Regions from separate parts of the Streptomyces sp. NPDC019890 genome, predicted to be linked through region 2. Evidence: riboswitches for the same ligand, from Rfam matches in the RefSeq annotation. Region 2 holds a riboswitch; each other region holds the start of a gene.
The links. Region 2 has a riboswitch for cyclic di-AMP ahead of ACI2LP_RS26105 (C40 family peptidase). Riboswitches for the same ligand answer to the same signal wherever they lie in the genome.
Positions count from the first base shown of each region.

Region 1 (2,190 bases), on a different contig from region 2:
GTCATGATGATGTCGTCGAAGTCCAGGGCATTGGCCTCGCGCAGCCGTGCCTGGTACATCCGGTAGGCCTCGGCGAGCGTCTTCTCGAAGCCTCCCCCAGAGCCTTCGGCCTGGGAGGTACCCCCAACCTGGTCGGCGAAGGTCTCCTCGTCGATCAGCTCGTTCTTCAGGTTCGAGATCTTGGCGCTGAACGACTTCGGCGGGAACTTCTTGGGGTCAAGATCCAGATCGCGGCAGACCAGGGCCATCAGCCGCTTCGAGTCCGCGGCGTCGTAGATCGAGAACGACGAGGTGAAGCCGAGCCTCTTGGACTCGCGGCGCAGGATGCGCACACAGGCACTGTGGAAGGTCATCACCCACATGGCGTTGGCGCGCGGGCCGACGAGCTGCTCGACACGCTCCTTCATCTCGCCGGCGGCCTTGTTGGTGAAGGTGATCGCCAGTATCTGCCCGGGGTGGACGCTGCGGGTTCCCAGCAGATACGCGATCCGGTGGGTCAGCACCCGGGTCTTGCCGGACCCGGCCCCGGCGACGATGAGCAGCGGCGAGCCCGTGTGCACGACGGCGGCGCGCTGCTGTTCGTTCAGCCCGTCCAGCAGGGCGGCGGGGTCCACGACCGTGCGCGGGGCGCCGTCACGGTGGTACGGATCCCGCGCAGGGGGCACGTCGAACGCGCCCTGGAAGAGATCGTCCGGAATCTCCTCCGGGGCCGAGTCCTCGGGCGGTGGCGGAGGGTGCTCCGAGCTGGGCTGGAGGTCCGCCAGGAAGCTGTCGTCAAAGAGGCTGCTCATCGCTCTACGAGTCTAGGCCGCCGCACTGACAGCTCGCGGCCGCATTGGCATGCCGCACGGGAATCCGGCCCGGCAACCCTGCGCGATCGAGCCACTTCGCCATGTCATGACACAGACACCCCGGACACCCGATCCCCGACGCGCTGAAAAAAGGTCACGAAAATGTATCGGGCATATCGAACATCAAGCTTCACAGTAGCCACGCGAGTTGGCTAGCGTGCTCGACCAGGCGGCCCGTACCCCCATGGCGATCCACGCCAATCGGGCGGCCTGCGCCGAATTCGGGCTTCCCTCAAGGAAGTTCGGAACCGGGGACCCACCATGCACAACCGGGGTGAATCGGACCTGTCTCATTCGGTCCGTAGGGCGCCTTCCGTTCTGCCCGAACCCGACAGCTAACCCGGTAGGCGGTCCACGGAAGAAGGAGATGCCGGCCTTGGCGTCGCATCGCAAACAACGCAGCCGTACCGCGAAGACCTCGCCCGCCGTCGGGCTCACGACGGCAGCCATCGCCGGCGTCACCCTGTTGTCGACGCAGAGCGCCAACGCGGCGCCCGCCGAGCCGAAGCCCTCCGTCGAAGAGGTGCAGAAGAAGGTCGACGACCTGTACCGGCAGGCCGGCACCGCGACCGAGAAGTACAACAAGGCCAAGGAATCCACCGACGAGAAGCGGCGCGAGGTCGACACGCTGCTCGACGAGGCCGCCAAGCGCACGGAGAAGCTGAACGAGTCCCGCAGGGCGCTCGGCACCTTCGCGGCCGCGCAGTACCGCACCGGCGCGGTCACCCCGACTGCCGCGTTGCTGTTCGCGGACAGCCCGGAGTCGTACTTCGACCAGACCCAGTTGATGAGCCGGATGACGGACCGTCAGCGCAGCGCTGTCACCGACTACGAGACCGAGCGGGCGGAAGCCGCCAAGCAGCGGGCGGAGGCGACGAAGCAGCTCGAGTCGCTCACGACCTCCCAGAAGGCCCTGCGCACGAGCAAGCAGGAGGTTCAGGCGAAGCTCGCCGAGGCGCGCACCTTGCTGTCGAAGCTGACCGCAGAGGAGAAGGCGCGGCTCGCCGAGATCGAGCGCAAGAAAGAGGCGGAGGCCCGCCGCAAGGCCGAGGCAAAGGCCAAGGCGGAGGCGGAGGCCCGCGCCAGGGCGGAGGCCGCGCGCAAGGAACAGGAGCAGAACCAGGGCAGCGGTACGGGTACCGGTACGGGCACAGGCACTGGTACCGCCGACGGCAGCTCCACGGCCAAGGCCGACAAGGTCCTGTCCTTCGCCCGCGCCCAGCTGGGCAAGCCGTACGTCTGGGGCGCGACGGGCCCGAGCTCGTACGACTGCTCGGGGCTGACCCAGGCCGCCTGGAAGGCGGCGGGTGTGGACCTGCCGCGCACCACCTGGGACCAG
Region 1 is NZ_JBJDQK010000006.1:316,069-318,258, reverse strand. Features, by position in the region: gene pcrA (DNA helicase PcrA) at 1-791, opposite strand, end outside; cyclic di-AMP (ydaO/yuaA leader) riboswitch at 1,055-1,216, shown strand; gene ACI2LP_RS19105 (NlpC/P60 family protein) at 1,219-2,190, shown strand, end outside.
Region 1: another riboswitch for cyclic di-AMP. It lies ahead of ACI2LP_RS19105 (NlpC/P60 family protein); the one in region 2 lies ahead of ACI2LP_RS26105 (C40 family peptidase).

Region 2 (2,190 bases):
CGGAGACGGTGGGCGAAGCGGCCGACGGCATGGGCCGCAGTCTGCGGCAGGGGTTCCTCACGAACGTCCTCAATCCGAAGGCGCCGGTCCTGTTCCTCAGCCTGCTGCCGCAGTTCGTGCCGGACGGTGCGCCGGTGCTGCCGCGGACTCTGCTGCTCGCCACGATCGTCGTCGTCCTGGCTCTGCTCTGGTTCCCCGCAGTGGCGCTGCTGGTGGACCGGCTGGGGCAGTGGCTGCGCCGGCCGCGCACCACGCGCGCCGTGGAAGGCGTTACCGGCGGGGCGCTCACCGCGCTCGGCGTGACTCTGCTGGCCGAGCCGCTGGCGCACTGACGCCGGGTGCCAGGTGCCGACTGGCGGGTGCCCGGGCGCCCGGGCGCGGGCCCGGCTCGGTCCCGGTGCGCCGACCGCCGGTGATGAGCGGCGATCGGCGCACCATCAGTCAACGGGCCGTCAGCGCACCCGGCCGTACCAGACGCTCTTGCTCCAGATCTTTTCCAGTTTCACCCAGGAGCCGCTCTTCGGCGAGTGCCAGATCTTGTTGCGGCCGGCGTAGATCCCCACGTGGTAGACGCTGCTGCCGGAGTGGAAGAAGACCAGGTCTCCCTGCTGCCGGGAGGACGCCGAGATGTGACGGGTCTTGTTGTACTGCTGCTGGGCCGTACGTGGGAGCTTCTTGCCCGCCTTTTTGTACGAATAGAGCGTCAGCCCTGAGCAGTCGAACCGGCGCGGACCCGAGGCGCCGTACTTGTACGGTGCGCCCTTCTTCGAGGCGGCCACCTGAAGTGCCTTGCTCGCGTGGGTCGTAGCCGCGTATGCCTCTGAGGCTCCCCCCGGAGCCAGCAGCGAGCCACCGACGGCGGCGAGGGTCAGGGCCGATACGGCGCCCGCCCGGCCCATCAGAAACGGGACATGAATCTGCGCAGTCATGCGCAACCCTTCGTCAGCCGCCTGTGAAGGATGACCTGTCGGGTTCGGACGGACGAAGATGCCCGGCCGCGGCTGCGGCTTCACCCCAAGGGACTGCCGACCTTCCGGCTGTCCCGTCGTGCTTGGGTCCTCCACTCCTGCCGATGCACTCCTGTCGACCAGTCATCCGGGAGCGGCGGCAGGACTCGGCGTCCGCCCGGACCGCCCCGCCGCGGTGGCGGGGGCTTGTCGTCCCAGGGATCTTGACCCAACTCATGCCGGATTTCCGAACTGAAACGGCAGTTTGTGAGCTTTACCACCACTCACCTGTTCGGGTGGACAGGGCAGTTTCGAGGGGTGGCAGGGGACGCCTGAGGACCCTTGCACCAGCGGCGGAACAAGTCATTCCGCCAAATCGGTAGCCGTGCCGCGCAAGTTGTCCGTAGGGCTTCGGGGGACAGTGATTACATCGAATGGGGGAGGGCGACCAGTACCCTGATGGCCGTAGACGGAAGAGGTGAGTTCGTCAACTGAGCGGTACGGGCGGCATCGTCACCCGGTGCGCCCGGCGTTCGCCGTCGAGGGCTCGGAGCGCCTCGGCCAGCGTCGCCGCATGGATCTCGCTCTCGCCGCGCATATGCATCAGCGTCAGGGCGTCCTTGAGCGCGCCCGCCCGGCCGGCCAGGGCCTGTGCCGCGCGGAGCGCTCCATAGGTGTGCGTGGCGCGCGCCGGGTTGATGCGCCCCAGCAGATCGAGCACTTCGAGGTAGCTGTCGATGAACTCGCTCTCGGCGCGGGTCAGTGCGGGCAGCGGCGGCAGTTCGGGCGGCAGCACGGTGTGCTCACCTCGAGCCGTGGGACGACAGTGACGCCTTGCGGTTCTTGACCACATGGTCCACCAGCCCGTAGGCCTTGGCGTCGACGGCGTCGAAGATCGTGTCGCGCTCCAGGTCGGCGGCGATCCGCTGGGAGGTCTGGCCGGTGTGGTGCACGAGCATCCGGGCGAGTTGGTCGCGCAGCCGGAGCAACTCCTGTGCCTGGATCTCCAGATCGGATGGCCGGCCCTGCAACGGCTCATCGAACGCGGGCTGCTGGACGACGATCCGCGAGCCGGGCAGTGCCATCCGCTTGCCGGGGGCACCGGCGGCGAGCAGCAGGGCGGCGGTCGACGCGGCCTGCCCGAGGCAGGTCGTCTCCACGTCGCAGGTGACCACCTGCATCGTGTCGTAGATCGCGGACATGGCGCTCAGTGAGCCGCCGGGGGAGTTGATGTAGAGGGAGA
Region 2 is NZ_JBJDQK010000010.1:224,002-226,191, reverse strand. Features, by position in the region: gene ACI2LP_RS26110 (LysE family translocator) at 1-332, shown strand, start outside; gene ACI2LP_RS26105 (C40 family peptidase) at 453-929, opposite strand; cyclic di-AMP (ydaO/yuaA leader) riboswitch at 933-1,117, opposite strand; gene ACI2LP_RS26100 (hypothetical protein) at 1,435-1,743, opposite strand; gene ACI2LP_RS26095 (ATP-dependent Clp protease proteolytic subunit) at 1,751-2,190, opposite strand, start outside.

Region 3 (2,190 bases), on a different contig from region 2:
GGACTCCAGGGTGCGCAGGGCCTCGCGCACCGGGACACGTGAGACGCCGTAGCGGCGCGCCAGCTGCTCCTCGGTCAGCCGACTGCCCCGCTCGAATACACCGGAGACGATGTCGTCGCGGATCGCCGTGCATACCGAGTGCGCGGGAATGCGCATGACCGAACCTCCGCTTTAATCCGCGCGAAACGCAGCCGATTGACGTCTGTTCGGTCGACTCTATTGCAGCGAGCACGATTTTCCGAAGGCTCTCCGGAATCCATGGATATCTTTTGGCCAGTGCCTCAAAGGCAGAAGGCCCCGGCGGCACGCCGGGGCCTTCTCCACGAGCTGTACGAGCTGTCCGCTCAGACGTTCACACCGTGTGCACGCAGGTACGCGACCGGGTTGATGTCGGAGCCGTACTCGGGGCTGGTGCGGGCCTCGAAGTGCAGGTGCGGCCCGGTGGTGTTGCCGGTCGCGCCGGAGAGGCCGATCCGCTCGCCCGGGGTGACGCTCTGGCCGACCGAGACGCTGATCGACGAGAGGTGGCCGTACTGCGTGTACGAGCCGTCCTTCATCTTGATCACGACGTTGTTGCCGTACGCGCCGCCCCAGCCGGCCTCGACGACGGTGCCGGAGCCGACCGCGTGCACGGTGGTGCCGGACGCCGCATGGAAGTCGATGCCCGTGTGGCTGCCGGAGGACCAGATGGCGCCGCCGGCCTTGTAGCCGGTGGAGATGTACGAGCCGGAGATCGGGGCCACGAAGGAGTTGAGGCGCTTGCGCTCGGCGTCGCGGGCGGCGCGCTCCCTGGCCTCGCGGGCTTCCTTGGCACGGACCTCGGCCTTGTGCTTCGCCTCGGCCGCGGCCTTCGCCCTGGCGGCCTCCTGCTCCTGGGCGGCGGCCTGGTCGGCGATCTGGTCCGCGAGGGTCTCGGCGGTCACCACCGGGGTCAGGCCGGTGTCCTCGACCGCGGTCGTGCTCGTGTTGGCGGCGAGCGCCGGGGAAGCGAGGGTTCCGATGACGCCGGTCGTGGCGAGGGCCGCGGCACCCGCCATGTTCGCGCTGCGTCGCGACAGGCGGCTCGGGGCACGGTGCTTCCCGGTGGCACGGGTGAACGCCATGTAGTGGCTGATCCTTTCCTTCCTTCTCGCCTACCGGGTTAGCTGACGGGTTCGGAGCAGGAAGGTCTCCTACGGGCCCCTCCGCACGGGTGCGAAGGCGTCCGATTCACCCCAGGGACATGGGTCCCCGGCTCCCCAGGCTCGCGCCTGACGGGGACTCGGCGATGACTGTCCGATGCCGCGGATGCGGCGGGCTTCTGGCGGACAGCCGGACCGACGCTAGGCCGGGCCACTTTCAATCACCAAACAGACAGGCTTTTTTGTAGCGCATCCCACAGGGCAGACACGCAGCCTCTCCAACAAAGCGGACATAACACGGAACCCCGGCTCCACTCTGGATGCCGGGGTTCCGCTTGTTTGTAAGGAGTTGTTTGCCGGCCGAGGAGCACCGGCTTTCTCAATCAGCCTGTGACAACACTCACTTCACCGATGCCCAGCGCCCGCACCGGCTCCTCGATCTCGTCGGCGTCGCCGACGAGCACCGTGACAAGACGGTCCACCGGGAAGGCGCTGACGGCAGCCGCCGTCGCCTCGACAGTGCCCGTCTCGGCCAGCCGGACGTACAACTGCGCCTGGTAGTCGTCCGGGAGGAACTGCTCGACCTGGTCGGCGAGCGTGCCCGCGACGGAGGCGGCCGTCTCGAACTTCAGCGGGGCGACACCCACCAGGTTCTGCACGGCGACATCCCGCTCGGCGTCGGTCAGCCCCTCGGCCGCGAGCGTACGCAGCACCTTCCAGAGGTCGTCCAGCGCCGGTCCGGTGTTCGGGGTGTCCACCGAGCCGCTGATGGCGAGCATCGCGGCGCCCGACCCGTCGGGGGCGGAGCGCAGCACCTGGCCGAAGGCGCGTACGCCGTAGGTGTAGCCCTTCTCCTCACGCAGCACGCGGTCGAGGCGGGAGGTGAGGGTGCCGCCCAGGCAGTACGCGCCGAGCACCTGCGCGGGCCACACGCGGTCGTGCCGGTCCGCACCGATGCGGCCGATCAGCAGCTGCGTCTGCACGGCGCCCGGCCGGTCCACGATCACCACACGGCCGGTGTCGTCGGCGGCGATCGGCGGTACGGGACGGGGCGCTGCCTTGTCGCCCG
Region 3 is NZ_JBJDQK010000013.1:153,201-155,390, forward strand. Features, by position in the region: gene ACI2LP_RS29295 (GntR family transcriptional regulator) at 1-156, opposite strand, end outside; gene ACI2LP_RS29300 (M23 family metallopeptidase) at 345-1,103, opposite strand; cyclic di-AMP (ydaO/yuaA leader) riboswitch at 1,116-1,277, opposite strand; gene ACI2LP_RS29305 (M16 family metallopeptidase) at 1,505-2,190, opposite strand, start outside.
Region 3: another riboswitch for cyclic di-AMP. It lies ahead of ACI2LP_RS29300 (M23 family metallopeptidase); the one in region 2 lies ahead of ACI2LP_RS26105 (C40 family peptidase).

Region 4 (2,190 bases), on a different contig from region 2:
GAGGAGCTCGCCGAGGCACGCGGCTGGGTGGAGCTCTACAAGCAGATCCGGCCGCTGGTCCAGCACGGCGAGCTGTACCGGCTCCGGGCGCCCGAAGGCGGGCTCAGCGCCGTGCAGTACGTCCGCGGCTGCGAGACCGTCGTACTCGCCTGGCTGCAGGCGCAGCACTACGGAGAGCAGCCGCCGCGGCTGCGGCTGCGCGGCATCGACCCGGCGGCCGGCTACGCGTGCGTGGACACCGGCGCCGTACACCGCGGGTCCGTGCTGCTGCACCACGGACTGCACACCGGACTGAAGGGTGACCTGGACGCCACCGTGATCAGGCTGCGCCGCCGCTGAGGCGACTCGCGGCAGGGCCCGGGCCCTGGACGCAGGGCGGTGGAATTCCTCCGGCCAAAAAGGCGGGAATGTGGACGTAAGTGAGAGCCCTCGTCATTAAATGACGCTTCTGTCCGAATTGGACGATTAGATATAACGTGCCCCGTCTGCAAAGGAGATGGGGCACGCCTCGTGAGCAGGATCATATTCGTGACGGTCCGTGGCGGCGTGTGGGGCGTGAAATCCCTTACGGGCCGGAGAGTTGCGGTTCCCGGTTCCACGGAGGGTGACGGGAAATTTCCCCTTGATGCCGCAGTGGCCCATGATCGGCGAAAGCAGTGGCTTGTTCCTTTTGATCCGGCTCGTTTAGCGTCACCGTCAATCCGGACGGACCGCCTAATCCTGCCGCCGCCCGGAATTCGAAACCCACCCACGCGTGGCAGGAGCGGGGGACCCAAGAAGTATGCCGATTCCGGACATCCCGGACGGCTCGGGGTTAAGTCGTGCATTTTGCTCGACCGGGCATCTCCAGCCCGAACCCGACAGCTCACCTCGCAGGCGCCGGAGAGGAATGCGCCATGCCCGGAAAGGGTAAGCACCGCCGTCCCAGGACCAGCCCGATCACCCGCGGATTCGTCGCCGCCGGTACGGGTGGCGCCGCCATCGCCCTTCCGCTGATGGGCGCCGCCGGCGCCCATGCGGCCGGCCAGACCGCGCCCGCCGCGACCTCCCACACGGCGGTGACCGCCGCCACCCCGCAGGTGCCGACGACCGCCGCCACGGCCCCGCTCGCCAAGAAGCAGGCCGCCCCCACCACCTACCGCGTCGTCGCCGGTGACTATCTCTCCAAGATCGCCGACGAGCACCATGTCCGCGGCGGCTGGAAGAAGCTGTACGAGGACAACCGCAAGCAGGTCGGCGACGACCCCTCGCTGATCCACCCGGGCCTCAAGCTCACCCTCGGCGGGAAGTCGAAGGCGAAGGCCCACCACGAGTCGAAGCCGCGCCCGGAGCGCAAGGCAAAGCCCTCCTCCGGTGACGCTCAGGCCTCCGCCTCGAAGGCCTCCGCGCAGTCCTCCTCCGGTGACTCGGCGAGCGCCTCGCAGACCAGCGGCTCCGGCTTCACGGCCCCGGTCAGCGGCGCGACCGTGATCACTCCGTACCACCTCGCCGGCTCCATGTGGTCCAGCGGCTACCACACCGGTGTCGACTTCGCCGCCTCCACCGGCACCACCGTCAAGGCCGTCGGTCCGGGCACCGTGGTCTCCGCGGGCTGGGGCGGCGCTTACGGCAACGAGGTCGTCATCCAGCACGGCGACGGCAGCTACTCGCAGTACGGCCACCTCTCCTCGCTCGCCGTCTCCGCCGGCCAGAGCGTGAGCGGCGGCCAGCAGATCGGTCTGTCCGGCTCCACCGGCAACTCCACCGGTCCGCACCTTCACTTCGAGATCCGCACCGGCCCGAGCTACGGCTCGGACATCGACCCGCTGGCGTACCTGCGCCAGCACGGTGTCTCGATCTGATCCACCGGTCCCGCCGATCCCCTCGCGCCGAATCCCCCAGCGGCGCGAGGGGATTCGGCGTATTCCGGGTTGGGGGAAACTTGACCGGTGGTATAGATCACCCCTCGTCAACCCCTCCTTACGGTCGCGTAGGTCACACCCGTAAGGGAAAGATATGGACTCGTGGCAGACGATTCGAGAGACAAGAACAGTGGCGCATTCGGGTCGTACGCGGCTATCGGTGACAGCTTCACCGAGGGCGTCGGAGACCCGGGCCCCGACGGGACGTACGTCGGCTGGGCGGACCGGTTCGCGGTCCTGCTCGGCGACCGGATGCCGGAACACACCTTCAGGTACGCCAATCTCGCCG
Region 4 is NZ_JBJDQK010000011.1:7,089-9,278, forward strand. Features, by position in the region: gene ACI2LP_RS26540 (alpha-galactosidase) at 1-339, shown strand, start outside; cyclic di-AMP (ydaO/yuaA leader) riboswitch at 736-892, shown strand; gene ACI2LP_RS26545 (peptidoglycan DD-metalloendopeptidase family protein) at 897-1,841, shown strand; gene ACI2LP_RS26550 (SGNH/GDSL hydrolase family protein) at 2,004-2,190, shown strand, end outside.
Region 4: another riboswitch for cyclic di-AMP. It lies ahead of ACI2LP_RS26545 (peptidoglycan DD-metalloendopeptidase family protein); the one in region 2 lies ahead of ACI2LP_RS26105 (C40 family peptidase).